Regions from separate parts of the Pseudoramibacter faecis genome, predicted to be linked through region 1. Evidence: predicted binding sites of a transcription regulator. Region 1 holds the regulator's gene; the other holds the start of a gene.
The links. Region 1 encodes Rex, which represses fermentation and respiration genes when NADH is low (regulators of the CRP and FNR family bind a similar motif). Its sites were predicted from a motif close to ATTGTTAANNNNTTAACAAT; they were not measured.
Positions count from the first base shown of each region.

Region 2: V3C63_RS10645 (sn-glycerol-1-phosphate dehydrogenase) is a predicted target of Rex. The motif match lies at 1,901-1,920, and genes of this name have one in related genera.

Region 1 covers NZ_JAYFFI010000009.1:51,877-67,885, forward strand. The annotation lists gene V3C63_RS07420 (hypothetical protein) at 1-376, shown strand, start outside; gene V3C63_RS07425 (Uma2 family endonuclease) at 420-998, opposite strand; gene V3C63_RS07430 (GTP pyrophosphokinase) at 1,030-1,872, opposite strand; gene mnmL (tRNA modification radical SAM protein MnmL/YtqA) at 1,887-2,894, opposite strand; gene V3C63_RS07440 (hypothetical protein) at 2,989-3,399, opposite strand; gene V3C63_RS07445 (redox-sensing transcriptional repressor Rex) at 3,515-4,144, opposite strand; gene abc-f (ribosomal protection-like ABC-F family protein) at 4,321-6,243, shown strand; gene V3C63_RS07455 (hypothetical protein) at 6,343-6,543, shown strand; gene V3C63_RS07460 (Mrp/NBP35 family ATP-binding protein) at 6,650-7,453, opposite strand; gene V3C63_RS07465 (GIY-YIG nuclease family protein) at 7,509-7,790, opposite strand; gene V3C63_RS07470 (V-type ATP synthase subunit D) at 7,879-8,499, opposite strand; gene V3C63_RS07475 (V-type ATP synthase subunit B) at 8,502-9,896, opposite strand; gene V3C63_RS07480 (V-type ATP synthase subunit A) at 9,889-11,682, opposite strand; gene V3C63_RS07485 (V-type ATP synthase subunit F) at 11,700-12,035, opposite strand; gene V3C63_RS07490 (V-type ATPase subunit) at 12,032-13,006, opposite strand; gene V3C63_RS07495 (V-type ATP synthase subunit E) at 13,009-13,620, opposite strand; gene V3C63_RS07500 (V-type ATP synthase subunit K) at 13,653-14,123, opposite strand; gene V3C63_RS07505 (V-type ATP synthase subunit I) at 14,172-16,009, opposite strand, start outside.
Region 2 covers NZ_JAYFFI010000021.1:16,910-32,918, reverse strand. The annotation lists gene V3C63_RS10655 (serine hydrolase domain-containing protein) at 177-644, opposite strand; gene V3C63_RS10650 (sugar-binding transcriptional regulator) at 698-1,750, opposite strand; gene V3C63_RS10645 (sn-glycerol-1-phosphate dehydrogenase) at 2,054-3,439, shown strand; gene V3C63_RS10640 (FGGY-family carbohydrate kinase) at 3,497-5,047, shown strand; gene V3C63_RS10635 (hypothetical protein) at 5,230-5,562, opposite strand; gene V3C63_RS10630 (FGGY-family carbohydrate kinase) at 5,719-6,630, shown strand; gene V3C63_RS10625 (sugar phosphate isomerase/epimerase family protein) at 6,655-7,476, shown strand; gene V3C63_RS10620 (hypothetical protein) at 7,572-7,715, shown strand; gene V3C63_RS10615 (FGGY family carbohydrate kinase) at 7,763-8,254, shown strand; gene V3C63_RS10610 (FGGY-family carbohydrate kinase) at 8,278-8,598, shown strand; gene V3C63_RS10605 (SDR family NAD(P)-dependent oxidoreductase) at 8,629-9,396, shown strand; gene V3C63_RS10600 (histidine phosphatase family protein) at 9,398-10,114, shown strand; gene V3C63_RS10595 (triose-phosphate isomerase family protein) at 10,405-11,172, shown strand; gene dhaM (dihydroxyacetone kinase phosphoryl donor subunit DhaM) at 11,310-11,711, shown strand; gene V3C63_RS10585 (dihydroxyacetone kinase subunit DhaK) at 11,783-12,796, shown strand; gene dhaL (dihydroxyacetone kinase subunit DhaL) at 12,879-13,529, shown strand; gene V3C63_RS10575 (glycerol dehydrogenase) at 13,919-15,037, opposite strand; gene V3C63_RS10570 (Spx/MgsR family RNA polymerase-binding regulatory protein) at 15,243-16,009, shown strand, end outside.

The DNA of each region.
Region 1 (16,009 bases):
TTTTGATTGGATGAACCAAGACCATCGCCTTGTTTATCTGCGAACAATGGATTGTCAAAGGCAGATCAAAACGTATTCGCTCAAAACGTTACAAATCAAGAAAATAACGACCGGATATTTCTATCGGATAACGGCATTGAAGCGCGACGCAGTCATTGTGTCCCAAGGACATGGCTCCACGTTTTCTAATGCTGCAACTCTCCAATACATTGATCTTAATACAAAACAGCAAAAACAGCTCACCTCACCCCTTCGATTATCATCATCTGTTTTTAGTCACCAAAAAAAGAAAAGCAGTACACTTTTCTTTTCCGTTGAAATCCCGGATAAAAGCAATCGCGGAAATGAAGCCATCTATCGCATTGATCTAAAGTAAGCCAAAAAGCCTCAGTCACTAAATAACTGAGACTTTTTGCATTTTATCGGGCTTTAAAAATATCTGAAAATGAAATAAACAAGTCTTTATAGATCCCAACTTTAATTCGCTGCGGCGTGTCGTAAATTTTAGGAACGAATCCATGCTTTCCAAAATCGTAATCCAAGATCACTTTTTTCTCTGGATCGACAATCCAATATTCACGAACGCCAACTTCGGCATAAATTCCTGTTTTCATTAGATAAGTCATTTCTTCCTCATCCGGCGAAACCACCTCAATAATCCAGTCAGGAAAAGAACTCCCGTTAATCGTCACGGAAAGAGACGGCCGCAGTTGTGTTTTTTCCATGGCTTCGATTTTTAAAACACCGTTCATATCACCAATGGTATCCAAGGGGCGATGACTCAAACGGTATTGTCCCAAAATGGATTGGAAGAACTTGACAATGGCCTTCGCATTTGTATCAACTGTGTTTTTAGCATATTCTACACCATTGATTAATTCTCCCTGCACGGCTGGCATTTTTTCATCCGATTCCGCTTCGTCAGCTATTAACGGCTCATCCATCTGGCGACTCAAAATCTCTGTTGTTTCCGGCGATTGTTTTTTTTCTATTTTCATTCGCATAGATCTCCTTTTATCTTTTTCCGTTTTAAAGGGCATCTCCTTTGATCCTGCCAACTTCTGACTCCAATTCCTTTTTTAAAAGGATGAGCTGAATGAGATCCTCCTTTGCAGAAATAACTTGAAATTCTTGTTCATAGGCGTCAGCTAAAGTCCCTTGCTTTAGCTTGCGCAAATTGAGGATATTATCCAGTATATCATTAACCGTCCCGGATTTCATTTTAAAAAGTTTTTGCGCTGATAAAATTTCATCTCGGATTACTGCCATTTCATTATCCAAGCGGTTAACCGTTCCTGCCGTGTTGGTCAGGCGTTCCCGAATCACACGGGGCACGCGGCCTTTGTATTTATAATTCAGTGAATGCTCAATGACTGACCAAAAGTTCATTGCCAATGTCCGAATTTGAATTTCCACAAACACTTCCCGATACCCTAATGAACTGATCACCGGGTAACTGATGATCATGTGATAACTTTGATAACCGCTTTCTTTGGGATGACCTTGCCCACTTTGGAAAAGAGAATGATCTTCCCCTCGTAAATAATTTTTTATTTGAACGACTTTCAGATCTTTTCCGTCTCGATCAAAAAACATATTGGACACTTCATAAATATCCTCAATAAATTGGCAGATAATGCGAATACCCGCAATGTCTCGAATTTTATCTTCCACTTCGTCGACATCGTAGTCGTATTTATTGATCTTTTCAAGAATGCTCGAAATCGACTTTACCCGGCCGGTCACCGTCTCAATGGGTGAATTTTCTCCGAGTTGCATACTCTGTTGCCGTAAATGATTGATTTTCAGCAAGAGCTCATCAACCGCTTGTTGATAGGGAATCAGAAGCGTTTGCCAATTTTGTGTTTTCATTTTTGATCTCCCCGTCAATTCATACAATCTGACAATTTTTCCCGGTCTGCCTTCAGGAAGTCCCCTTGCTTTAAGCCAACCTCAACCATCTCATCCACCAACTGATCCCGAATCTTCCACCAACTCGTATTCCAATTTGTCAAGATCGAGTCCCGTTTTGGTGCCCGTCCAATAATTCGCTGCAGTGCAATTTTAGGATCTAAATAACCCAAAAATAATTTAGCTCGATGCAGATACGTTTCAAGGGATAACAGATGCACCTCTTTCAAGGCAATCATTTTTGCCAACTCGGTTCCCTTTTCGATATAAAGCGAATGGCACTTAACAAAATCATTTTTTACTACAGATAGGAGTTTTGCACCTTCAATGATGTCCAGATCGTCATCCCAGGGCAAATCCAAAATCATATGTGTACACAGCTGCAGCCCAGCTGATTTTATACGAAGCGCGGTATCAATATAGTCAACCAACCCATGCCCCCGATTCAATTCTTGAAGGGAATGCGCATTGACACTCTGAAGTCCTAGCTCAATAACAATATCGATATGATGTTGCTGTTTAAAATCCTTCAACCAATCAATTTGTTGATTCGTGACACAGTCCGGCCGCGTCGAAATAGCAATTCCCACCACATCATCTTCGAGACAGGCCGTGATATTTTTCTTGAATTGATCAAAGGGCAAATAGGTGTTCGAAAAATCTTGGAGAAAAGGAATAAATTTTCGAGCATGATACCGCTTGCCAATATAAGCTTTATTGATCTCAAGCTGTTCTGAAATATTGATTGATCCTCGCAGTGTTTCATTCCCGCCACCAAACGCACCACAAAAAATACAGCCTCCATACCCGATTTTACCATCACGATTGGGACACGTTCCCGCTGCATTAATTGGAATTTTATAAACTTTTTCTCCATAGTGTGTTTTAAGCCACTGGGAATAGGGGTAATAGGGAAACTCTGTCAATTGATCTGAAAAGCGGGTTGTCGCTATACTTTGATCTTTTAGATCCTTCTGTTTCATTTTAACAACGCTGATTTTTTAGAAAAACTGATAAACGCCGATTGTATACCATCATACAATCGGCGCCTTACCGACATATTATCTATTTGTAAGATTATAAAAACTTTTTAACACATTCCGGAATGTCTGTTTCTTCACAACTTAGGCTGAGTACGAATTTGATTTCCTGCTTTTTTTGAATCGTGTCTAAACGCTTTAACAAACCTTCTATATCCTGCGGACCATCGGCATCGAGAATTCTCAACACATTATCGATATAAATGGTGTCAATGTCATAATTGCCACCGATCACGCCACAAATGAAGCCATAAAGTTCAGCTTCCCCTTTAATTGCAAATTCATCGGAATTAACGAAACGAATCTGCGTATCAACTGTCACTCTGTATTTATCGCGATCGTTAATAAAAAGAACTTGACCTTTCGCGTTTTCGATTTCGCCATTGGCCATATCAATCATTCTCTTTGTCTTACCGCTTCCTTTTGCTCCGTAAACAAATTCAATCATTAGTAGACACCTGCTTTCTAAGTTGTTAATTCAATTATAACGGTGAAAACGATAATATACAATCCTTTTTTATCAATTTTAGTTATTTTTATATTCTCTGTATCTCACACTGTCATCATTCATTTAATAAATAAGTTAGTGTAAAAAGGCTATCCGTGATATTCACATTTTCAACCATCACGCCTTTAGGCACATCCAAATCTAATGGTACAAAGTTCATAATGGCCTTAATGCCGGCCCTGCAAATTCGATTAGCCGTCCCCTGACCGATTGTCCGCGGTACACAGAGAATCGCAATGCTGATATTATTTCCGGCAAGGAATTCTTCCAATTGGTCCATGTGGAGAATCGGGATCCCGTCACGGGATTTGCCGACTTTTTGGGGATCAATATCAAACATGGCTTTAATGCGAATCCCTTGATTCTTAAACCCTTCATAGTGTGAAATGGCCCGACCTAAATTCCCCGCGCCGATAATTACACAATTATACGGTCGGTCAATCCCTAAAATTTTTATAATGGCGTTCTTTAAATCTTCTACCTTATAGCCATAGCCTTGTTGGCCGTAAGCGCCAAACGAATTCAAATCCTGACGAATCTGAGATGCCGTTAGCCCCATCAAATCAGCAAGCTCTTTCGATGAAATCTTTTCAAAACCTCGCTCACTTAAATCATTTAAGTAACGATAATATTTAGGAAGCCTCTTTACCACGCTCATCGAGACTTTCTTTGCATAACTCTGCATTCTTATTCTCCTCTATATGTCATCTATGCATACTCGTTTTGAGGTGATTATATCAATTTGTGAAAAAAGAATCAATTCATTATTATGTCATAAAGATGCATCTTTTAGCAATCAAAGATGACAAATTGACGCGTTTTCTGTTATCATGAGAAACATCAAATATCAGAGGATTCAACATGTTACTATCAATTCAACATTTAAATTTTGGCTATGGCAGCCACACTATTTTTGAAGATTTATCTATCACTGTACAAGAAAAAGAAAAAATCGGTTTGATCGGCGGCAACGGCAGCGGCAAGACCACTTTCTTTAATTTACTCACCTGCTCTTTACTGCCAGACAACGGCACCATTCATCTCAAGCAAGGCATTACTATCGGTTATCTTCGACAGGATCCGCAATTTAAGGCCGGCCAGACGCTGCATACCTTTTTTCTATCACACTTTTCAACACTCTTGGAGATGGAACATCAAATGCAGGTCCTGCAGGACCGCATTGATCGCGCATCTATCAATGAACAGGCTACCTTAGCGCAAAAGCTCAGTAAAATTCAAGAAGCCTATGCTAAAAAGGGTGGCTATGAATATCCTAGTCGCATTCGCGGCGTGACAATCGGGCTTGGCTTTAAACTAACGGATTTAAAAAAATCCATTGATACTTTCAGCGGCGGTCAAAAAACACGCATCGCCCTCGGCGCTCTGCTTCTGTCCACACCCGATTTGCTGATGCTCGACGAACCGACCAATTATCTCGATTTGCAAACCGTCGCATGGCTCGAAAACTATCTTAAATCGTATCCGAATGCGTTTATCATCATCTCCCATGACCGTTATTTTTTAAATCATGTCTGCTCGCGCATCATCGAAATCACTAATCATCAATTTTTGTCTTTTGAAGGCAATTATTCAGACTTTCTCGTCAAAAAACGCAAATATGATCGGGCAAGGCAGACTGCTATTGCCCGCAACAACAAAGAAATGGCGCGTCAGCAAGGTATTATCGATCAATTGCGATCGCGTCATTCCGTTAAAAATATCAAGCGTGCCAAAAGCCGGGAAACAAAACTTGCTAAAATGACTTATTTTCAGGAAGTGCACGATCACGAAATCAAATTACGCTTTGAGCCGCCGGTACGTTCCGCTGATGATGTTCTCAAAGTTTCCCATTTGGTCAAAATTTTTGATCGGCAAACGGTCATTCAGGATCTGTCTTTCGAAGTCTTTCGCGGCGATAAAATCGGTATCATCGGACCTAACGGTGTCGGCAAATCCACCCTTCTTAAGCTCTTAATGCGCCAGTTCCCTGCCGACAGCGGACGGCTGCTCTTCGGGCAAAAGGTTCAGACCGGTTATTACAGTCAAGAAGCCGCAGACTCCGATGCTTACGGTGCCGCGACCCTCATCGATGCGCTTCGTTCCGTTGACACGCATCTATCTGATGGAGCAATTCGTCGGATTCTCGCGCGTTTTCTGTTTACCGGCGACAGTGTTTTTAAAGCAACTGCCGATTTATCCGGCGGCGAGATGGCACGCCTGCGCCTGGCGATGCTGATGATTTCCGATGCCAATTTTCTTTTATTGGACGAACCGACCAACCACATCGACATGGCCACCAAAGAAATCCTTGAAGATGCCCTTGCTGATTACGAAGGCACCCTTTTAGCCGTCTCTCACGACCGATACTTTCTCAATAGAATAGCCACTAAAATTTTGGCACTTTCTCCTGCGGGTGCCACCCTATTTGAAGGGAATTACGATGATTATTACCAGCATCTGTCTCAAATGTCGGCTGTCCAGCAAAAGGAATCTTTCAGCGCATCCAAAAAAACCAAAACAGCTGAGCGCAAGAATGCCAAGGCTGCAAGGGCGCTTGAACAAAACCGAAGACAAAAAAAGAATCTATTAAAAACGCTTGAAAAAAAGATTGAGGCCTGTGATGGCAAAATTGCCGACCTCGAATCATTGATGTGTCAGCCCGATTTTTATAATGATACCGAACAAGCATCCCAAATCACCCATGATTACGACGTTTTAAAAAAAGAATCCAATCAATTACTAAGCCAATGGGAGGATCTTGCCTTGGATTTAGAAAATGCATAAACTGATTTCGCGATTGTCGCCTGGAAGATTTCTTGATATCATCAAATAAAAAAGAAAGAGAAAAATTATGCTGAATTTAGATAATGACGAAAAAAAGTTTTGAACACTCTCTTTAAGGATGTACGTCACACGACCCGCAATGAAATGATCTATGTCCTGTATGCGGCCAAGCCGGAACCAATCACCCCGGATGCTGAATACATCAAATTGATCATCAATCCGCTGATTCAAAAAATTTATGATGCCGATCCAAAAGAGATGGCTGAAACTTTTGATGCGATCCCTTTCGATGTCGATTAACCATTTTATTCCAGTCAAAAACCGCTGTTGGGACTTCCAACAGCGGTTTTTGATTGCATTATTTCTCTTTTATAACAACCCAAAAAACTTCTCGCCACCATTGCGCTTAAAGCGAACGAATCTTTTTAATTGCCCTGTCTAAAAAAGCAACATCTTCAATCGCTTCAACGTCGCCGGCATCCATTAACCGTGCCACTTCAGAATCGATCGGCAATTCGCCTAAAATATCCAGCGCCTTTTCTTCTGCGATGGATGCCAAATCGCTGGCTCCAAAAACATTAATCTTTTCGCCGCAATGCGGGCATCTCAGATAGCTATAATTTTCTACTACTCCCAAAACAGAAACGCCCATCATCTTGGCCATATTCATCGCTTTCTCAACAATCATCGCAACCAGATCCTGCGGCGAGGTAACTATGATAATGCCGTCGACGGGCAGCGACTGAAAAATGGTCAGCGGCACATCCCCGGTTCCCGGAGGCATATCGATCAGCAGCACGTCTTCATTCGTCCATACGACATCTGTCCAAAATTGTTTGACCGCGCCGGCGATCACCGGCCCGCGCCAAATCACCGGATCCGTATCATTTTCAAGCAAAAGATTCATCGACATCAAATCAATTCCTGTTTTGGATGTTACCGGATAGAAATAATTCTCCGTTCCCTTTGCCTTTTCTGTGATGCCAAAGACCTTGGGAATAGAAGGCCCGGTGATATCTGCATCCATAATGCCCACTTTTAACCCGGCGCGCTGCAGGGCCACCGCCAATTGTGATGTAACTGTTGTTTTCCCAACGCCCCCCTTACCGCTGACAACGCCAATGATCTTTTTGACAGAGCTCAGTGGATTGGCTTCTGCTTTGAAATTCGGTTCCGGTCGTTTGGGTATTTTCTTTTCTGTTTCGCTCATTTTTACCTCTTCTATTTATCTTTTGCTATTACTATAACATAAAGCTGTCCCATTTTCACGATGGACTTAACTTCGGCGAATAACCGTGCTTAATTAAAAAGACTTTTTCTTGATGCGTCAGTCTTTTCTTAATGAGGGCCTCGCGGCTCATCGCTTTTTGCTTATCAGCATACGATTCTGAATACACCAATTGCACTGGTCGTCGCACGCGCGTGTATTTCGCCCCTCTGCCGGCATTATGGATTTTAATGCGTTTAGTTAAATCGTTCGTGTATCCGGTATAAAAAGAACCATCTGCACATTGAAGCATATAAACATAATATTTTCCCATATTCATCACAAGTTTAATTTCATGGCCGGATGCCTTTCCGTTGGCAAGGCCAACATAAAACAAGCAGTCGGTTAAGACTGCCTGTTTCCGTCATCTAAGCCATCATTTCTTTCACTTTCATCAGGCGCGTGGTCGTGCTGCGTTCATTTTCTTCCAAACGCATCACAATGTATTTAATGGATGCCTGCATTTCCGGAATCATCACGTGTTCCAACGCGTTCACCCGTCGCCGCGTTTTTTCGATTTCATCGGTTAACATATTGCAGGTTTTTTCGACCTCCGCCAGTTCGACCAGTAAGGGCATCAATTCCGCCACGTCCAAAACAGCTTGATCTAATTCACCGGATGAAAATGCAAAACTGTATGGTAAATCTGCCGTGTCCGTTTTGCCTTCATAGCGCAGCGTGGGCACGTCCACATTCATGATATTTTGTTTGCCCACTGCGACCGAGGCCTCCCTCGCTGGACAAAGCAATGCTTCCGTGACCGCATCAGCCCCCATTCTGGCCTCCGCAATGGAAAATCGTTTCATGGCATGGGCCAGCTTTTTATCAATTTCTTCCCGCAATTCTTTATTCTTTTTAATATAGGCCATAAAGCGCCGGACCATTTCGTCTCGTTTGTCTTTTAAAAGCTTATGACCTCTTGTCGCTGTGGCCAAACGCGTTTTTAAACGGGTTAATTCCATCCGCGTCGGATTAATTTGAGCGGCCATGATTATGCCTCCTCGTTATTTTCCTGGGAAGATGGTAAATATTTTTCGATATAAGTTTCCTTGACTCGTTTAAGTTCAGATTTCGGCAAAATAGAAAGCAATTCCCATCCGATACGCAGTGTCTCTTCGATGGAGCGATTGGTCTGAAAGCCCTGGTTGATGTAGCGTTCCTCGAAAGCTTCAGCAAACTGCGCATAAATTTTATCGATATCCGACAGCGCTGCATCTCCGAGGATCACGGCCAATTCCTTGGCATCCTTTCCGCGGGCATAAGCCGAGAAGAGCTGGTTCATGGTGTCCGCATGATCTTCGCGGGTTTTGCCATCACCAATGCCCTTGTCCTTCAGACGGCTCAGCGATGGCAGCACATCAATCGGCGGCCGAATCCCACGCATGTTTAAATCTCGGGATAGAATGATCTGCCCTTCCGTGATATATCCTGTCAAATCCGGAATCGGATGGGTGATGTCATCTTCCGGCATCGACAGAATCGGGATCTGGGTGATCGATCCTTTTTTCCCACGGATACGACCGGCACGTTCGTAAAGGGAAGCCAAATCTGTATAAAGGTATCCGGGGTAACCGCGGCGGCCCGGCACTTCTTTGCGCGCCGCCGAGACTTCACGCAACGATTCCGCATAATTTGTGATATCTGTCAAAATCACCAGCACGTGCATGCCCAATTCATAGGCAAGGTATTCCGCGCAAGTGATCGCCATCCGCGGTGTCGCAATCCGTTCAACCGCCGGATCGTTCGCGTAGTTCATAAAGAGCACAGCCCGCTCAATGGCACCCGTCTTTCGGAAATCCTTGATAAAATAATCGGCCTCTTCAAAGGTAATCCCAATGGCCGCAAACACAACGGCAAAGTCTTCACTGTTGTCCAACACCTTCGCCTGTCTGGCGATCTGCGCCGCCAGCTGCGCATGGGGCAGCCCGGAGCCGGAAAATACCGGCAGCTTCTGACCTCGAACCAAAGTGTTCAAACCGTCAATCGCTGAAATTCCCGTTTGAATAAATTCAGCCGGATAGTCTCTGGCTACCGGATTCATCGGCGCGCCGTTAATATCGAGTCGTTTTTCAGCAATAATATCCGGCCCGTCATCTTTCGGCCGGCCCATGCCATCGAAAACACGCCCCAGCATATCCCGGCTGACGCCTAATTCAATGCCGTGTCCCTGAAATGTCACTTTGGCATCAGAAATTTTTAGCCCCTGTGAGGTTTCAAACAACTGAACCAGCGCTGCATCTCCATCGATTTCCAAAACGCGGCCAATGCGTTTCTCACCGTTGGCCTGCTTAATTTCAACCAACTCATCGTACTTGACGTCCTCGACGCGATCAACCAACATCAACGGTCCGACGACTTCTCGAATGGTTTTATATTCCTTATTCATTTGATCCCCGTCCTTCCGTCAATGCCTCGAAGTCATTGCCGATTTCCGTTTTGATTGCATCGTAGCTCGCCGTTTTTTCATCTTCCGGCACATACTTCATCCGCGCAATGCGTTCACGCACGGGCATCTCGGCAATATCTTGAAATCTCACATCCGTTTTTAATGCCGACTGTCCCAGATGATACCAATGTAAAATCATTTTTAAAATCGCGTATTGCTTATCGAGCGACGAATAGGTATCCACATCATCAAACGCCGATTGATGCAAATAATCCTCACGGATTGACTGAGCACATTCCAATGTCAGACGATCGTCAAAGCTCAAAGCGTCCACTCCGACCAGACGAACAATTTCATCTAATTCGGATTCTTTTTGCAAAATATTCATGGTTTCCTGAACCATAGCTGACCAGTCCGATGCCACTTCTTTGTCAAAGTAAGTGTTCATCTGATCGCTGTAAAGCGAGTAACTCTGCAGCCAATCAATCGCTGGGAAGTGACGCTTGTGCGCCAAATCGGCACTCAATCCCCAGAAGACCTTCACAATGCGAAGGGTCGCTTGGGAAACCGGCTCGGAAATATCACCACCGGGCGGCGACACTGCGCCAATGGCCGAGATGGCCCCATAGCGTTCGTCACTTCCCAAACATTTAACGTAACCGGCTCTTTCATAAAACTCTGACAGGCGCGACGACAGATAGGCCGGATACCCCTCTTCACCAGGCATTTCTTCTAAACGGCCTGACATTTCGCGCAGGGCTTCTGCCCACCGAGAGGTTGAGTCGGCCATAATCGCCACTTTATATCCCATATCTCTGAAGTATTCCGCAATGGTAATGCCCGTGTAAATCGAAGCTTCCCGGGCTGCCACCGGCATATCCGACGTATTGGCAATCAGCACTGTCCGTTTCATCAAAGACAATCCTGTCCGCGGATCCTTCAGCTCCGGAAACTCCATCAGCACATCTGTCATTTCATTGCCGCGTTCTCCACAGCCAATATAAATAATGATGTCTGCATCCGCCCATTTGGCCAATTGATGCTGAATCACCGTTTTCCCCGATCCAAATGGTCCCGGGATAGCGGCCACCCCACCTTTTGCAATGGGGAATAACGTGTCGACAACCCGCTGCCCGGTTACCATCGGTTCATCCGGTGCCAATTTGTTTTGATACGGACGGCCTCTTCGGACCGGCCAAGTTCGCAACATCGCCACATCGCGAATACTGCCGTCCTCTTCTTTAATTTTAGCAACTGGTTCCGTAATCGTTGCCTCGCCATTCAAAACCCAGCTCACCGTGCCGGACAAATCTGTCGGCATCATAATTTTATGTAAAACGGCCGGGGTTTCCTGAACGGTTCCGATCACATCTCCCGGTTGCAGAATATCTCCGACATTCGCTGCCGGCTTGAATGTCCATTTTTTTTCTCGGTCCAATTTGGGGACGTCGATCCCCCTGGTGATTCGATCTCCCGCCTGTCGATAAATTGTTGTCAGCGGGCGCTGAATCCCGTCAAAGATCCCTTCAATTAAGCCCGGCGCCAGCTCAACAGACATGGCTTCCCCCATCATATAAACGGGCTCGCCCGGGCCCAGTCCCGCTGTCTCTTCATAAGCTTGAATCGATGCGCGGTCTCCGCGCAATTCGATAACCTCACCGATGATCCTTTTCTCGCTTACTCGGACAACATCATACATCTGCACGTCGGCCATCCCATCTGCGACGATCAGAGGGCCGGCGACTTTAACAATGCTGCCGGTTTTATTTTGATTCGGTTGACTCACCTTATCGTATCTCCTTCCTACAGAATATCGGCACCGATGGCTTTTTCCACATTCTGCTGAATGCCCTGCATGCCCAATCCTTCCGATCCCAATCGACTTGGAATGGGAATAATAGCCGGAAAGGGCGTCGTTTTATAGCTATCGATTGTTTCCTGTGCCAATAGTGCAGCTTGCTCTGTAATGTAAATGACTGCGTAATGTTCCTTTGCCAGATCCCGGATTGCTTTTTGTATCGTATCTTGATCTTGCGCATAGACGATTGTGAATCCCAATGCTTTAAAAATCATGATGGATTCCTGATCGCCTATAACAGCGATTTTGGCGCTATTTTTCTTTGCATCCAATTCTATCACCCCGCAATCCCGAGACTGACCAATGAGGAAAGCATCCCTGCACGTTTTTGTGCAAACAGCACCCTCAAGGCCTTCGCCTCGTTTTCTCGGCACAGCAGATAATAAACAATCGGACCGATACCAAAGGAATCATTCCGCGATTCTTTAATCACAGAAGACGTTAATTGATCCATCGCCTGTTCTAATTGCCCAATATCGGCATTCTGCGCATATTGATCAAACATCTTTCGCAATGCGTCCCGATGATTGCCTTTTGCCAGCACTTTCGACAATTGATCATCTGGCAGGCCAACGGCAGCCAGCAGATTTTCCCGATCCAAAGAACCTGATTCAATCATCATTTTCTGCACTTTTTTCGCATCCCACTTAAGGGCATTCCCCCGCACAATTGCGAGCATATTGCCGCAGTCAATTTTAAGGGAAAAATAGTCTCTGACCAACGCATAGTTTTTCTTCCGCGACGAAAGAATGTCATGAATATGCGCAAAGATGGCTCGGTCCACACCGGCGCTGATCATCATTGGATCCTCTTCATCTATTAGAACCGCTATCATCTCTTCAATGGGGCTTGGCAAATCACCGCCACCATTCGTTTCAAACGCTTTGAGCAACTGTTCAATGGGAATGGATCCTCCGGAATGAAGCAGATTTTTGGTATCCATCCTCTGATGCAAGCCCTTTAATAAAATCTTTAAATTGTAGGCATCTTCCGGCAGCAAAAATAATTTGATAATCTCAGGTTCCGGAGCGATCTCTTTTGCCACCTGGTAAGCATCCATTAATTCAGCATCTACCAAAGGTTCAATTTGCGTTTTCTCTTTTGCATTTGTACCATAGCCACTTTCGATTAAAATACGCAACGCATCTTTTTCATTTGCTTCAATCAGGCGATTCCACATTTTCTCGTCGAGCAAATGTGCCGACAGCCCTGTGATTCGTCCGACCGCAAAGGGATAACTATTTGAAGCCATGTCTACGCCTCATGTTGGTCGTCAAACAGAATTGCAGCTACCTGGTGTTCATATTTTTCTCTCACGGCATCGAGTAAAACATCGAAATCGCCATTGATATCCGAATCTTCACCGACCAACATCACGCCAGCCTCAAAATCCGCCGGCTGGTCATCCAGCGTCAATTGACCGGACAAACCATTGGCCTGCAATCCACGATTGAGCGAGTCCAAAAATCCATTTTTATATTTTTCACGATCCCGCATCGGAACACGCAATTTGCCATCACCCGTCACCACTGATTCAGCAACCATAGAAGCGATTAAAACAGACCACTTTTCATCATCTAAATGACGGAGCTGCTCTCTGGCTCCGTCAAAGGCTTCATCGATCACCTTTCGCTTGGCTGCCAACGTATTTTTTCGTGTTTCGAGATGACTCATCAATTCACTGCGATCATGAATCTCAGCAATCGCCACTTTATTTTTTTCAAGAAGTGTTTTGCGATCCTTCTCTATTTGACGTGCCATTTCTTCTTTAATTGCTTGTACACGGCGATCGCCTTCTGCCATAATAGATTCGGCCTCTGCTTCGGCTCCTTTCAATATTTTTTCGATAATGATATTTTCAGCCATAAGCGCTACCCTTTCAATATTAAGTGCTGTGTTTATTTAATACCAAATAAAAGCAAGATAGATGCCAAAAGTGCTAAAATAGCGTACGTTTCAACCAACGCCGTCATCGTAATCCCTTTAGCTGAAGAATCTGGATCCTTGCCTGTCATATGGATTGAGGCGGCCGCTGTCTTCCCCTGATAGATCCCAGAAACCAAGCCAACCACAGCAATCGGCAAAGCCGCGGCAAAATACGCCCAGCCTTGAAGGACTGTTAAATTTGCCGGATTTCCGGAAATCAGCCCCGTTTGGACCATAATTAAAACAGCCATCAAAAATCCATAGATTCCTTGTGTTCCCGGCAAAGCTTGTAGCACAAGAACTTTCCCAAATAGATCAGGCTGTTCAGAACAGACCCCTGCCGCAGCCTGTCCAGCGCATTGAACGCCCCACACTGATCCTATTCCTGCCAACAAAGCACTAATACCTGCACCAAAAGCCGCAATAATAATTCCTAAAGACATTTTTTGTTCCTCCCTTTACTTTTATGTTTTAATTTTTATTGCTTTTAATCACTTTACATTAACATATTTTGACTGTATTGACAGTGGCTTAAAAGGTATTCCACCGCCCTGATAAAATCGATTAAAAAATTCGATATACTGTAATCGGCTGTCGTGGACGTAGGCCGACAACAAGCTCATTGCCAGGTTAAACACGTGACCGATCAAATAAATGAAAATTGCAGCAATCCATCCAATCGGATTCACGGCAACCATATGTGCCAGGAGATTCATAACCATGCCAATGACTCCTGTCGCTAAACTCAATGCCAAAATCCGAGAATAAGATAAAATATCACTTAAATATGAGCTGATATCATAAAGCCCTAAAAGGCCGCCTGCAATTTTCCCAAAGATATTTGATCTGTCCCTTCCTGCTGTCAGTAAAATCACCATCGCTCCAAGGATGGCCATTATCTTTCCAATGGTCGCCAATGCCGGTACAAATAGCAATCCAAGCCCAATGATAAGAACTATCCAACTAACCTGATCAAAAATGGCATCCAACCAGTGTCCGGCCTTAACCTGTTCAGCAATTTTAATTCCCATACCGGAAAACATATGCAAAACGCCCACGATCATGGTGAAAATCAGCATTTTCATCGGCTGATTCAAAGGAGCAAATAAAAGCGGATGCCAGGTTTCTCCAAAATATGATCCAAATAAAACACCAAACAAAATTGTCGTCGCGGAAGAGTAAAACAAAACATTAATCAGTTTTGCAAAATCCCCCTTGGGTTTCATCAGTTTTTTGGCTGCAAAAAACAACACGGCCATACAAGCACCGTATCCAACGTCTCCCATCATCATGCCAAAAATCACCCAATACCATGGACCTGCAACTAGCGCCGGATCCAATTCTCCCGGTTGTGGCTTGGAAAACATATCGGTAATGGTTTCAAATTGTGCCCAAAAACGCGGATTGCGCGTGACTGTAGGAGGCATCTCGCCTTCTTCCGGTTCAACCAAGCTCAAATCAAAAACAGTTGTCACTTTTCCGATGGCTTGTTTCACCTTATCCACACGATCTTCGCAAACCCACCCATAAAGGCAGGTCGTAGCCTCGCTTTGAACATACACGACTTCCTCGCGTTGCAGTTGGGCTTCGTATTGCTCGCTTAAAAGGGCTAAATCTTTTTCGTCTTCTGCAAAAGACATGATTTGATTCTGGATTTCCTCTATTTGTTCTTGGCATTGGGCTATTGCCGTTTTATTTTCTGAAATCAAATCTTGGGGTGACCCTTTTTTCCGCGGAAAATTCACATCCACGAAGCCCAGTTCTCGGAATTGCTTTTCAAAATCATTTTGGTCCCCGACATATTGAATGGCAAGTGCCGCTTTCCCTTCTGACGCCGCGCCAAAGAACTGCAAGTCCACTTGACAGGCCCGTGCCATGGCAGATGCCTCTTCTTCTAATCCTATCGGCAGGTAACCTGCTAACACGCGAACATGGGATGTGTCCTTAACCGCCAGTAAATCAACATTCAAATCTTTCCAAGGCTGAAGCGTGTCAACTTGGCTTTCGAGATTTGATATGCGATTGTGCAGCTCCGAAATTCTGGCCGTTGCTGCTTCAAGCTTATCCTGAATTTTTTCGCCCCGTTCATTTCTTTGCGTAAAAGTTTCATAAGAAATCTGAGGCTGATCTTCAAAAAATGTTCTCTTTCCTGTGTGGCGCCTCAGAAATTTGAGCATGGCCGCCGCATCCTGAGCCTTAGATGCCGTTTGAGAATCCGTGGTTAATGTTTCGGTTTCATCCGGCGCAACAGCCATAAATTCTCCGGTGCGCTGCAATGCCATTAATATTTTCGGCAGATCCTCCTTTAAAACAATCAGTCGGGCCTTGC
Region 2 (16,009 bases), on a different contig from region 1:
CCTGTTCCGGCAGAACGATAATGAATGTCCTTCTCGGCCGTACGGCCGGTACGTGCCAGACACCGAATTCATCCAGAAGTAATAGCCGTAGCCGCAATGTTCATCAGCAACTTCGCCCGTCGGATCCGAGTCCCATCGAGGTGCTCTAGTACCAAGCGACTGCCAAAGTTTATCGATTAAATGATCGCGTACACTGCAACCGACCACCTTTTCAAGCATACGTCCGGCAACATACGGCGCGAGATTACCGTAACAAAACGCTCTCCAGGATTGCACGTCATCAGACAGGTAAAGGCGTAACGCAGCCCTTCGTTTTTCATGGCATATGACACCGCTTTGCCCGTCTCGCCGCGCAGATATTTGCGATCGGCTGCCATCATGTGTGCCGTGCCGTGACCAGATGTCATGGTGAGCAAATGTTCAAGTGTCACATTGTGCCAACGCGGATCAACCTTTTTCGGCAACAGCGCTTCAAAGAAATCCACCGGTTTATCATCTAGACGCAAAAGTCCCAAATCAATCGCCATGCCGATTCCCGTCACTGTGAACGTTTTGGCAATGGAGAAAACATTGTGAAGCACTGGCCTGCCGAGCTGCTCAAAACCAATAACTTTACCGCCCTGAACCGCCCTTACTGCATCGATATCTAAGTGCCGTGCTTGATTTTCGTGAATAAATTTTTTTATGTGAGCATGGTTTATTGGTCGAATTTTGAATAAACATTTTCGCCAAGATCTTTTTCCAGGTGATGCAGTTCAAAAATTTTTTCCGCTAACTGATTGTCAACAATGAGCGTATCAATTAATCCGCCTTTAAGCGCGCTGTATACCGTATAGGCTTTTTCAACACCGGAAGCCACTGTGATCTTTTGTTCAATCCGTTTGAAACGATTAAAATCCATCGACAGCATCCGATCGATCAGATCAGTCTGGCATTCCCGACCTTCTGTATCGAAAAAATGTAACGCGATGTCCCCAACGACATGCTGCTTTTGGAGTTTTTTTAGATCTTCTGGATTCAAATAGTCCGGCTTGGATAAAATAGAATTCAATTCTGGATAGAGCGAGCCTATGCCCGCGATAGAAATATTAATCTTGTCAAACATATCATAAACTTTGGCGACGTCTTTTTCTTCTCTCAAGAGCTTCGCTAAAACTGGTGAGCTGACCATTGCGTTTGTCGGCAAAGAATAATTCTTGCCGCTGAAAGCTTTTGCGATACGCCGGATCAGCACGCGCACATCCCACTCATTAACGTAATATGACAAACTGCCATGAAGTGTAACAAACGTTGCAGGAATACGCTGTGCAGGATTTAAATAATTGATCATATGGTAAATCGTGCTTCCCCAGGTGATGCCAAGTATATCATCATTCGTGATAATGCGCTGCAAATAACGAGCCGCTTCCAGTGCGACGAGCTTTTTGACGACTTCCCCGTCGCTCAGATTATTGAAGGATTTCTCATCGATGGACTGTTCGTCAACCGCCGGCGCAATCACCACATCCATTAACCCAAAAATCTTTTTAAAATCTTTTTCGAGTTTTAAGCATTCGACAAAAGAATCCCGAATAACAAATTCAATAATATTTTTTTCACGCCCTTTTTTGAGCAGTCGCGAAACCGTCGTGACAGAAATCCCCAACTCTTTCGCAATGTTGCTCTGGGAAATGCCGGAAAGGTAATACATGTACGTAACTTTAATAATTAAAAAAGAAGATTGTTCATACTTATCCAGTTCTTTTGCCATCAATAATCTCCCTTTCCCAAAAGTTTATATGACTATTTATATGACTATTTTTTGATATTGTATTCTATGATTTTTACAATTTTCAAGATAGAAAAAAATTTCAACTCGAGAATATGAAGAAAACCTGAAATCAATGGCCAAAAATTTACTATTGAAAATAATTTCTCAATGGAGGAAAATCGTTTTCTATTATATACTAATATTAACTTCTGTAAACATTAACAAAAGGCGATTTTTTATCATTGTACTCAATGATTATCATAACAAATATTACAATTTTTAATTAAAGAAGGTGTTTCAAGCATGAAGTTAAGAGACATGTCAATTAATGAGCTCATCACGATCGATTACAACTGCAGCTGCGGACGGCATCACCACATGGCCATCGATCACCTGGCAATTGGCAAGGGCGCGGTGAACAAACTGCCGGAATTCCTCGCCGATCAAAAGCGCAAAGACAACACGCCGTTAACCAAGGATGACAAAATCTGCGTGGTCGCTGATATCCACACCTGGCCGGTCGCCGGCGAACATGTCTACAACCTTGTGAAGACATGTGGTTATCCGGTCACCTCTTACATCTTCCAACACGAAATCATGCACACGACAGAAGTGTTCATCAACGAACTCGATAACGCCATGCCGAAAGACGTTGTATTGCCCTTCGCGGTCGGCTCCGGGACGATCAACGACTTGACGCGGATGGTTTCCTTCCAGCGGAATATTTCCTATTACATCATCGGTACAGCACCATCGATGGATGGCTTTGCCACGGACGTCGCGCCTGCGACAATTAATGGGCTCAAGTGCAGTCTGCCGGCGCACTGCGCCAGTGGTATCATCGGCGATACAGATTTTCTCTCGACTGCGCCGGACAAAATGATTGCGGCCGGCATCGGTGACATTATCGCCAAATATATCGCCATCAACGACTGGCGACTATCTTACATCATCAACGACGAATACTATTGCGAAGAAGTTGCGGAACTAATGCTTAACTCTACCGACAAAGTCGCGAACAGCGTCGCCGGGCTTGTTAGCGGCGAATCAAATGCCTTCCAATACCTGATGGAATGCCTGGTTCTCATCGGTATCGCCATGGGCTACGTCAACAACTCCCGTCCAGGTTCCGGCGCGGAACATTCCATGGGTCATGTGCTGGAAATGAAGGCCGCGCTTAAGGGCGAATACGGCGAACTGCATGGCACTTCCGTCGGTATGGCGACTTGCGTCATGGCTGACATGTACAAAAAATTCCTCACCCTGGATATCGACTACGATAAGGCCAGAGCACACGCAGAAAAATTTAACTACGGCAGTTGGGCGACAGAAATCCGCCGGGTCTTTGGCACGAGTGCGAACCAGATCTTCAAGGTTTATGAAAAAGCACAGCAATCCAACCCAGAAAATGTCAAACGACGTATCGACCGCATTGAAGCTAACGAATATCAAATCCGCGCGATTATCACGGAAACCGTGAAAAAAGCGGAAAAAGCCTCGGAATACATCGACGCGATGCACGGCATGACCTCACCGCAACAATATACGCTTTTCAGTAAAGACGAATTTCGCGATATTCTCTCCTACACGAAAGAACAGCGTGATCGCTACGCCGGATTGCAGTTCTTCTATGACCTTGGAGTCCTCGATGAACTGGTCAGCTACATCATCAATAAATACTACGGCTGATCATTTAAATAATAAATAGCACACCTATTTTGGAGAATATGGAGAAAGGAACTTGTTATGGCAAACTATTTTATGGGGATTGACGCTGGCACTGGCAGTGTTCGCGTCGCAATTTTTAACGATCAGGGACACATCATGGCCTACGATGTTAAGGATTATCCGTCCTATTACCCAAAGAGCGGCTGGGCCGAACAAGACGACAGAGACTGGTGGAACGCCCTGGCCACGGCGATTCCGGCCTGTGTCGGAAAATCTGGCGTCAACCCGAACGATATCATCGGCATTTCCTGCGACGGGACTTGTTCGACAACGCTCTTTTTAGACGCAAACGGCAAGTCTGTGCGCACACCGATTCTCTGGATGGACGTCCGCGCATCGGAAGAAGCGCAAGCTATCTCTGAACTCGGCAAAGACTGCAACGCAATCAAATTTTATCGCTCCGGTGTTCCGGCGGAAAGTTTGATCCCAAAATGCATGTGGGTCAAAAAGCACGAACCGGAAACTTGGGAAAAAACTGAAACTATTTTCGAATTTACAGACTGGCTCCATTGGAAATTATCCGGAGTCAAAACCGCCAACCGTTCCGTCGCCGCTTTCCGATGGCTGTACGATGACAAAAACGGCGGCTATCCGTTAGACCTCTACAATGCCATCGGCCTCAAAGACATCACAGATAAACTGCCAAAGGATGTCTTAAAAACCGGCACACCAATTGGTAAAATTGATCCGGAAATCGCGAAGGAACTTGGACTTGGCCTTGATACGATGATCGTTGAAGGCGCACTTGACGCTGTTTCCTGTATGGTCGGCATCGGTAGCGTCAAGCCGAACGGAATGGCGCTCATCGGCGGCACTTCCAGTTGCTTGTTCGGCCTTTCGATCAACGATTTCCACGAAGCTGGCGTCAACGGTACATATCCAAATCTGCTCTACGACGGGGCGAGCCTCGTCGAAGGCGGTCAGGCTTCCAGCGGTGGGATTTTGAACTGGTTCCGCCAGAATCTCGTGCCAAAAACCTGGGAAGAACAGGCCAAAGAACGCAATATGGGCATTTACGATTTCATCGCAAGGCAAGCGGAAGATATTCCGATCGGCAGCGACGGCCTCATCATGATCGACTATTTTCAGGGCAACCGCGCACCATATTCCGATTCCAACGCCAGAGGTATGTTCTGGGGATTGTCGTTGGGTCACACAACGGCACACATGGCACGTTCTGTTATGGAAGGCGTCGCCTACGGCGCGAATCACTGCATTCTGTGCATGAAAGACGCTGGTTACGACGTCAATGAAATTTACGCCTGCGGTGGTCTCGCCGAAAGCGATATCTGGATGCAGATGCACGCGGACATCATCGGTGTGCCGATGTACACGACGCGGGAAAGTCAGAGTGCCGGTTGTCTCGGAGACTGCATGATCGTCACCATCGGTTGCGGGATTTACAAAGATCTCACAGAAGCCGCCGAAAATATGGTCAAAGTCGACAAAAAATTCATTCCAAACGCAGACAATCACAAAACTTACCAATATTACATGGACAGCTACGTTGAAACCTGGCCGCTGATGCGGGATCTTGTGCACCGCATGGTCAAACATATTAATCAGTAACCATATATTTACTATTATTAAAGGAGATAATAAATGGCAAAATATTACATCAGTTTTGACGCTGGCACGCAAAGTGTCAAAGTCGTTCTCTACAACTTGGAAATGGAATGTATCGCGGAAGCGAGTTATCCGACAAAGATTTACTATCCATAGCCCGGCTGGGCTGAAATGAACGTAGATGATTACCTCCAGGCAATCAAACTCGGGATTCGCGACTGCGTCAAAAGAGCAAAGGAAAAAGGCATAGACGTTTCCCAATCCACGCCATTTTCGGTGATGGCATTATCTGCGGCATCTTTGGTATCGATAAAGACTTCAACGCCATCACACCATATATCTTTTACGTTGATACCCGCACGCAGGATGACGTTGACGCAATTAACGCGATAAAATTCGACATTTAGGCTAAAGAAACCGGCAACGCTGTAGCGAACAGCATGTTTCCGGCGATGTTCGCACGCTGGTTTCTCAAAAATAATGTAGCCTTCCAAGATCGCGGCGTCAAATTCATTCATAGCGCACCGTACTACCTCGCAAGACTAACGGGTCTTAAAGTCGAAGACGCTTTTGAAGACTGGGGTGTCATGAGTGGTTGGGGCATGGGCTACAACATTTACAAAAAAGAATGGTCACCCGAGTAACTCGACATCCTGGGGATTGATCCGCGCTATATGCCGAAAATCGTCAAACCTTGGAACATCATCGGCACAATCACAAAAGAAAACGCGAAATTCAGCTGTCTCCCGGAAAGCACGCCGATCTGCACTGGCGTCGGCGGCACGATGCAATCCATGATCGGCTGCGGCCTGACAGATATTGGCAAAGCGGTGGACGTTGCCGGTACAGCGTCGATGTTCTGCGTTTCGACTGACGGCATCAAACCAGAATTATCCATACCGGATTCTAGCCTGATCTTCAACAGCGGGATGCTTCCGGACACGTATTTTTACTGGGAATATATCTGGGGCGGTCTTGCACTGCAGTGGTTTCGCGACAAAATCTGTAAAAAAGTTGGCAATAGCGCTTATTACGATGCGATGTCGGATGAAGCCAGTAAGATGCCGCCGGGTGCGAATGGCGTCATCTTCTTGCCCTATCTGACTGGCGACGATGGTGATCTAAGTAACGCTTTTGGCGGATTCCTCAACGTTACAGCTGAGACCAATCAAGCTACGATGTGGCGTGCGGTGCTGGAAGCGATCAGCTACGACTACATGGGCGTTACGGACATTTACCGCGCGGGTGGCGCTAATCTCGACCAGATCACTGTCGCGGAAGGCGGCAGCCGCAGCGATCTATGGAACCAGATCAAAGCCGACATGCTCAACAGCAAAGTCACCACGCTGAAAAAAGCTGGCAACGCTGTCATGACCAATATCGTCATTGCCACGTATGCAGTTGGCGATATCACGGATCTCGAGGGTTCGCTCGATTCGTGGCTCGAAGTCAAGAAAGTCTACGAACCAAATCCGACAAATACCGAATATTATCGCAAAGTTTACAACATGCGAACTCAACTCGTTCATGAAGAAATATCGTCAAGCTTTGATCTGCTGGAAAAAGTCCGCAACGAAAAAATCTAACAGCCATTTGACAAGGGGAATATTATGATACATTCTGTCGCTATTTCTGAAATGGTCGGAACGCATTATTTTTCGCCGCTCAAGGGTGACTTTAAAACCTGCATCGACCAGGCCGCACAAATCGGCTACGAAGGTGTTGAAATCCACGTACGCAATCCATTTACCGTAGATTATAACGAACTGCATGATTATGCACTCAGCAAAGACGTATGCATCACCTCGATTGGTACGGGCATGGCCTACGGCTATGACGGCCATTACTTCACCAATCCGGACGCGCTCGCCAGAAGAGAATGCCAGCGCGTTTTCAACGGTTTTTTGGAAGGAGCGAAAATCTGTGACAACGCCATCATCCTCTTTGGCTTAATGAAAGGCCCGCTGCCGGACGACAGACTGCGCGATCTCTACAAAAACATTTTGTTTGAAGCGCTACAGCCCTGCGTCGAAACGGCCGACAAACTCGACTGCGACATCACGATTGAAGCCATTAACCGTTTCATGGCAGCGTATCTTTGGTCGGTTGAAGAAACAATGGAATTTGTTGAACGTTTCGATTCGCCGCACGTCACAATTCATCTGGATACTTTCCACATGAATATCGAAGATAAGAGCATACGCGATGCGATCATCCGGAGCAAAGACCGCCTCGGCTATTTCCACATGTCGGATTCCGACCGGTGCTATCCAGGTCACGGCCACATTGACTTCAAGGAAATCGTCGATACGCTCTATAAAGTTGGTTTCTGCAAAGGCGACGACATCTGGGCATTTGAATACGACTCGATTCCAGACACGATCACATCTGCTCAGCTCGGCCTCGACTGTATCAAAAGTTACGAACACTAATGCGATACGCCATTGAAATGTAAGCAGAAGATGAATAATTCCTTACTGGATGTAAGGAATATTAACTATAACTATATCGTAATAGGATGAACTAAATGGCTCAATATATCTGCGGCGTTAACGCCGGCACAACTGATACAAAAATCATGATTTTTACAGTTGACGGCATTCCTGTCAGCCATGCTCATAAAGAATATCCATGTCCTGGTTGGGTCGAACAAGACTCTTGGGAACTATGACACGCCATCTGTGAGATCACACCGAAGGCTCTCACCAAAAGCAGACATTGATTTCGAAAGAAATCGGCTCGATCGTCATTTCTAGTCAACGCGGCACATTCTTCGCCACTGACAAAGACCGGAACCCAATCGAAAATTCCATCGTCTGGAGCGACAGCCACGCTATTAAAGAAATCAAATGGATCGGCGACACCATCGGCGCGGAACACTATCACGAAATTTCCGGCGCGGCCATGACTTCTCTCTGGGCATACGCGAAATACAAATGGGTGCATGACAATAAACCCGCACTTTACGACAAAGCGTGGAAATTCGTCAACAGTCAGGAATGGCTGCTGCATCAGCCCAACTCCGATGAACTTTTCACCAATCCATCTTCCCTCGCCTTAAATGGCATAATGGATGTTAAGACGGATGTTAAGACCCTCGACTGGTCAGATAAACTACTCGACGCAATTGGCGTCAGCCGCGATAAATTGCCACCAATCAAGGAACCGACGCGTCAGGTTGGCGTCGTTTCCAAAATCACCTCCAATTAGGACGGTCTTTTGACACGATTCGCTTGTCCGGCGGTGGTTCGAAATCACCGACTTGGCGTCAGATTCAGGCGGATATGTATGGCTGTCCAATCGAAGTTTTGGAAACGGCGGACTGCGGTCTTGTCAGTGCAGCGGCAATCGGCGCAACGGGCGCAAATATTTACAAGAATCTCAAGGAAGTCTACAATCAAATAGTACATCTGAAGAGCCTCATTAAACCAAACATGACCAACCACAAACTCTATACGGATATGTTTGAAATCTTCAGAGACACATTCCTCGCGCTGCGTGACACAAAGATCTACGACCGATTGAACGCACTGTCCAACAAATACTGGTGTTAATAATTTTATCAAGAGGAAAAGGAAAAAATTATGTTTGAAGTTTCGCTCAAAGGAAAAGTTGGCTTAATTACCGGTGCAAGCCAAGGCATTGGCCGCGCCTGCGCGTATAAACTCGGGGAAGCGGAAATCGACAGCCTCGTCATCGTCGATCTCGTCAAAGGCGAAGCTGGTGAAGAAACGCAGAAAACGCTCGAAAACATGGGCGTCGACGTCAAATACATCACTGGTGACGCATCGGTCGAAGACATCATCAAAGGATCTGTCGATCTCGCGGTGGAATCCTGGGGTCACCTGGACATCATCGTCAACGTCGCGGGAATTTCCTACATGACGAATCTCGAAACCACGAGCTTTGATCAGTGGAACAAGGTCATGGCCGTCAATCTACGCTCGGTATTCCTGACCATGAAATACGGCAGTGTTCAGATGAAAAAGCAAAAGTCCGGCTCGATCGTCTCGATGTCGTCCATTTCCGGCGTCACGGGCGGCAGCACCGGCCCAGAGTACAGCGCGTCTAAAGCCGGCATCATCGCATTGACGAAATTTGTCGCAAAACAGCTTGGACCGTACAACGTCCGCGTTAACGCGGTGGCGCCTGGAACGATTACGACCGATATGATCGAATGCAACTATTCGAAACTCACGGACGAACAGCGTCAAAAGAAACTCGATGCAATTTATATGAAACGCCTCGGTGATCCGGCGGAAGTCGGCAAAGCTGTATTGTTCCTCGCCTCTGATATGAGTAGCTATATTAGCGGCGACACGCTTATGGTTACTGGCGCGAGGATGAGTTAACATGACTACGCTTTACCTCGTTCGGCACGGCGAAACCTACGAAAACAAAAATCATAATTTCCAAGGAATAATGGACTCGCGTCTCATCCCTCTGGAACTTAAGCAGGCGGACGCGCTGGGCAAATTCTTTGCGGACATTCATTTAGATGCTGCCTTTACCAGTCCGCTCAGCCGAGCACGGCGTACGATGACCGGCGTGCTCACCCATCACCCGGAGGTGACACCGGTTGTCCGCGAAAAGCTCCACGAAATCAAAGGTGGTAAGATGACGGGTCTGTCGTTTGACGAATGTAATAAGCGCTTCGACAACATCCTGATGACCTTTCAAAGTCGACCGTCTGCCTTTGCAGCACCGGCGGGCGAAAGCATTCCGGAGGTATACCATCGGTTCACCGCTCGATCGCTGAGAAAAATATCAGTAAAAATTTCGTCGTCGTCTCCCACGGCACCGCAATTCAGACTTCGCTATCCTACGCCAAAGGCATTAATGAATATCACATCCGATCTGATTTTTTGCCGAACGGCTCAATCAGCAAGTTTACTTTCACGTTTGATCATACCAAACATATCCAGGAAATCATCACAGATTACACTGGGAAGTTGGCAAAATAGCACAACCACCTATAAAAGCGGTGTGAGAAAATTTCCGCACTGCTTTTTTAACATTTCAATCACGACGCGCCGTGCCAACTCTCTTGTCAGTAGGGCTTCAAAGTAGGACTTCAAATTAAAATGCCTCCCCCTGAAGGGGGAAAGCTGCATAGTGAGTGGTATACTACCTGTGAAAAGGCAATGAATTTTACTGTCAGTTGTAGATACAACTGGCAGTATTCTTATGCCGCTGCATGGTACTATTCATAATACTCTACTGGTGTCAGCAGATTTAGGTTCCGTTGAATTCACCATATGTTTTGTAATGGTAGTGTAAAATATTTTACACTACCTAATTTTAAGCCTTAAGCGCTAAAGTTATAATGAATTTATATTTTGTAGAAGGGATAGATCAAAATGAAAAATTTTATTGTTGGATCTGGTTGGAAAATGGAGTTATCCTATCAAAAAAGCATAGAAGTTGCCAAACAACTCGATAAAAATTTAGCAAATTTTCATGACTTTCCTGTTGTCATCTTCCCATCATTTACTGTCCTTTCAGCTATTAAGCAGACAATTTCTCCCCACTCGGCACTAAAAATCGGTGGTCAAGATCTTTCTTGGGAAGAATATGGTCCCTATACCGGGGAGATATCAGCCGCCATGCTGCTAGATGTTGGCTGTCAATATGTCGAAATCAACCATCAAGAAAGGCGAAAATATTTGCATGAAGATAATCAAATGGCTAATTTAAAATTAAAAGCAGCCCTCCGAAATGGCCTGAAACCATTCCTATGTATAGGTGAAGAAGAAAAAGGAGATCAAAATCAAACAGAAAATTTTATTAGTTCACAGTTAAAAGAGCTTTTAAATACTATTCCAAAATTCGAAGCAACAAACATCACCTTTGCCTATGAGCCAAAATGGGCAATCGGGCAATATGGTTTGATTGAATTAGAACATATTCAAAATATGCATGCATTAATTCGCAATTGTCTTTCATCTTTATATGATGATGCCCTTGCTCAAGGCATAAAAATTGTTTATGGCGGCGGCATTACCATGGAAAGTTATAAGGATATTTCTAAATTGCCGGACGTGAATGGACTCTTCACAACACGATGTGGTATTAATCCAAAAACTTATACTGAATTAGTTTTACAATCTGCCCAACTAATAAATTGAGTCCGAAGATAGGGATGGGCGGACAAAAAAAGTATTCAATGCTTTCAAAATATTGCAAGGATTTTTACCAAAAATTCTGGTACGATATACAAAGAAATTCATACATTACAAAACAAATAATTTTATAAGGAGCGTCTATGGCAAAGACAGGAATGATCATTGTGTCCCATAGCGAAGAGATTGCGCGCGGCGTTGTAAAACTCGCTGGCGAAATGGCCAACGATCAGGTAATCATCAAAGCGGCCGGCGGCACCGGCGACGGGCGGCTTGGCACCAACGCCCTGCTCGTTCAAGAAACCATCGAATCTTTGGCAGCCTGCAGAAGCATTCTCATTTACTGCGATCTCGGTAGCTCGGTAATCAGTAGCGACACGGCCATCGATATGCTGGATGACGATGACTTACAGGATAAATGTCGCATTGTCGACTGTCCACTGATCGAAGGAGCATTTTATGGTGCGGTTCAAGCGTCGATCACCGATGACCCCGACCGCATCGTCGCTGAAGCCGAAAAAGCCCGCGAACTGCACAAGGGCTGATCGCCAAAGTTTTCTTTGTTTGAATCGGATCTGTTCCGTTCATGTATTAATTATTTGGGAGGTAATTTATTATGGTTATGAAACGTCTCATCAACGATCCCTATGACGTCGTTGAGGAAATGCTCGAAGGCTATTGTGCCGCACATGCATCTTACGTCAAAATGGACGACACAGAAGAAGCTCAGGGCCGTGTCATTCTGGCGAAGGACGCCGGCACGAAAGACAAAGTCGGTGTGGTCATCGGCGGTGGTTCCGGTCACGAACCGCTGTTCCTCGGTTATGTGGGCGATGGCTTTGCCGATGGCGCCGTCATCGGCAACATCAACACGTCTCCCTCACCGGATCCGTGCTACGCTGCTGCCCGCGCTGTGGATAATGGCAAAGGCGTCATTTTCCTCTATGGGAACTATGCCGGCGACGTGATGAACTTTGACATGGGCGCAGAACAGGCCGATGAAGATGATGATATTCGCGTGGAAACCGTGCTCGTCACCGACGACGTGGTCTCCTCCGACAACATCGCCGACCGCCGCGGTATCGCCGGAGACTTTTTCGTTTTTAAAGCGGCTGCTGCCGCCGCCGCCATGGGTAAGGATCTCGATGACGTTGTCGCTGCTGCGTCCAAATGTAACGATGTGACCCGCTCCATGGGCGTGGCCATGTCCTCTGCAACTTTGCCCTCCAAGGGAGGCCCGATCTTCGAAATGGAAGACGGCGACATGGAAATCGGCATGGGTATCCACGGGGAACCGGGGATCCGCCGTGGAAAGATCGAGCCGGCCGACGCCGTCATCGACGAAATCATGAAGCCCATCCTCGAGGATCTGCCCTATCAGGAAGGCGACGAGGTTTATGTTCTCGTCAACAGTCTGGGCGCAACCCCGCTGCTCGACCTGCACATCTGCTTCCGCCGTGTGGCCCAGATTCTCGAAGAAAAGGGCATCAAGCTTTATAAAGGGCTGGTCGGTCCCTTCGCCGCCTCCATGGATATGGCCGGCATGTCCGTCACGCTGGTCAAGCTGGATGACGAATTAAAAGAACTGCTCGACTATCCCTGCGACGCCCCATACTTCACCCAAGTTTAACCTTTCGGCAAATCACCGGGATCGGCGACCTCCGGTCCCGGTTTCTTTGTATTCTTAAAATTTATATTCAAAGGAGATCCATATGGCTGAAGCACTCAGCAAACAATATTTTATCGCCGTCATTAAAGATCTGATTCCCTGGTCGGAAAAGCGCAAGGAATACTTTACCGATCTGGATTCCGCCATCGGCGACGGCGACCACGGCATGAATTTATCCATCGGCTTCCGGGAAGTCGGTGCCCATGTGGACGAATGGTCTGCCGAAGGCGTCGCGTCTTTCTACAAAAAGGTTGGCAAGGCCCTGCTCGACAAGGTCGGCGGCTCGGCCGGCCCGCTCTATGGCAGCTTCTTCATGAAGTTCGGCGTACCCATTAAGCAAAAGGGCGCCGACGAAGGCGCCAGCTTCGACGAATTTGTTGAGATGATGGACAAGGCCGTCGCCATTATTCAAAAGCGCGGCAAATCGACCATTGGCGAAAAAACGATGAACGATACCCTGATGCCGGCTTTCGACGCGTTAAAAGCGGCCCACGATGCCGGCGACGACATGAAGACCGCCATGGGCAAGGCCGTCGAGGCTGGCAAAGCCGGTCTCGAATCCACCCGCAACATGATTGCCACCAAAGGCCGTGCCATGCGTCTGGGCGAACGCGCTATCGGCCATCTCGATCCCGGTGCTGCTTCAACCGCAGAAATGCTTGAAATTTTTTATAAAAACATGCCCGACGTTTAGATTGATTTCAAAAATACAGAAAAACCCCGAACGCCATTTCAAGTGTTCAGGGTTTTTTTTGATGCGCAGACACTTTCATCCGCATGAATTTTATTTTTTAACAAAAGCCGCGCTTCAGGACGGATTGTCAGAACGGCAATCACTAAGACCCGACCGGGCGACAGCAGTCATCCCCTCATCCGTCACGCCTTATTTTCCTCTGCATCCTTTGGAAATGGCCGACAGGCGATGTTGCGGCGCTCGTCACTGCCGATTCGCTTTCGCTGCAGACAGGTGTGACATCCTTATCCTTTAACCGTCTGTCGCACAATGGTCCCATTGTGTCAGCCGCGCATTCAAAAACACATCGTCTCTCCGCGGAGAAGGCGATGTGTTTCTTTGATAATCCGTTATTTGCCCAAACGTGTGCGCATATTGCGTCCCAAACAATCGGCCTGCAAAATCGCTTCAACCAGCACTTCCGGTGCCGTGGCCTTGGGCACCGCCGCAATATGCTTTGTGGTAAACGCCTTTTGAGCCGCCCGCATCAAACGCTCTTTGTCGTCCGATGATAAACCGATATCGGCAAGGGTCACCGGCAGGCCCACCGCCAGATTAAAATCCATCACCTGATGGATGGTTTTGCGCGGCCAGTCTTCAAGCACCAGCTCGCACAGCGTGCCAAAGGCCACAATTTCCCCGTGACTGGCATCCTGACATTCCGACAGCGCGGAAAACCCGGAATTCAGCGCGTGCGCCGCCGCACAGCCCGCCGATTCCACGCCGATGCCCGACAACAACGTGTTCACCTCGATGATATCCTCGACATCCTGGGTCAGACGATGATCCACCACATCCCGATAGGCCTTGACGCCCTTGGCCATCAGCGTGGTGTAGCACAACTCTGACAGGGCCATGGCCGCCAGCGTGGTTTGATAACCATCCCCCACACGATTTTTCACGTCGTGATCCACGTGTGCCTTCGCTTCAAAATAAGTTGAAAGCGCATCCCCCATGCCGTAAGCGAAGAAGCGGGCCGGCGCATCCACAATCACCTGGGAATCCACCACGATCACGTCCGGGTTGCGCTTGTAATAGATCGAGCCGGCGTGCTCCCCGGCCGCCGTATACGTCGCCGAAAGCGCCGAAGTCGGCGCGTCGGTGGAGACAATGGTCGGGACCATCACAATGGGCAGCGCCAATTGGATGCCCACGTATTTGGCCGCATCGAGCGCTTTGCCGCCGCCGATGCCGATCACCGCTTCAGCACCGGCCGCCTCAGCCGCTGCCGTCAGGCGCTTGAGCTCTTCCATATCGGTCTGCCCGCCAAACTTTTCGCAAATCATCACGCGATCTGCTTTCTCAAATTCAGGCACCAGCGTCCTGCGAACCCGTGTCATAAAAGACGGTGTCGTCACAGCATAAACCGTTTTGCCGTAATCCGCCGTATACGCTTCCAAATGCTGCATTTCGCCCGGCCCCTGAAAATATTTTCCCGGGCTCTCAAAGGCGCGCGTTTTCGTTGTCATAAAAGCCTCCCTCATTTTTTACTAGTATATCATCAATTTTGATCTAACTGAACATTTATCGCGCCATCTTATTTTTATTTCATTCACAATCACCGTTTTTTTTGCGCAGGATTTGTTTTCGTGCTATAATGCATGCGCGCCTTCTCCAAGGCGAGAGAAGTTTTTTCTTATTTTCACTTTTGATATTGATCCCTGAGGAGTTTTTATGACAACAACTACGCTTTTTCTCGTCCGCCACGGCACGACCGCCCTGAACGAAGGCAATATCTTTCAGGGCGCCATCGACGAACCATTGAACGCCTTGGGCCTGTCCCAAAGCCGGTTATTATCCGACTATTTTAAAGATATTCCCATCGATTTGGGCGTCGCCAGTCCGTTAAAACGCGCGCGCCAAACCCTTGGCTGCCTGCTGGCTGGCCGCTCGGATGTTCCGGTTATCACAGAAGCCGGCATCAGCGAGATTAACGGCGGTGTGTTGGAGGGCCGGTCTTTTCAGGAGCTCAGTGTGCTGACGCCGGAAATTATCGACGCCTTAGACCATCATCCCGGCCGCATCGATACCCGCTTTTATGGCGGTGAAACCGGAGAAATGGTCTATAACCGTGTGCGCGATACCATTTTAAACCTCATTGATGCCCATCATGGAAAAACACTGGTGATGGTTTCCCATGGTTATGCCCTTTCTGCCTGGATCAATTTTGCCAAGGGCATCTCTGCTTTCGACATGGAGCACGTGACTTTGGACAATGTCTGCGTCAGTCGCTTCGACATCGATACCGACCACCACATCATGACGGCATTCATCAACGATCATCACCACCTAACGAGCACAACGCGTTGCTCCCTTAACTACGATCACATCACACCTCATCCGCTCTTTATCCATTATCCTCGGTGCAGCACCTGTCAAAAAGCGCGCCGTTTTCTGGATGACCATGGCATCGCCTATCAGACCCGGGATATTGTGGCAGA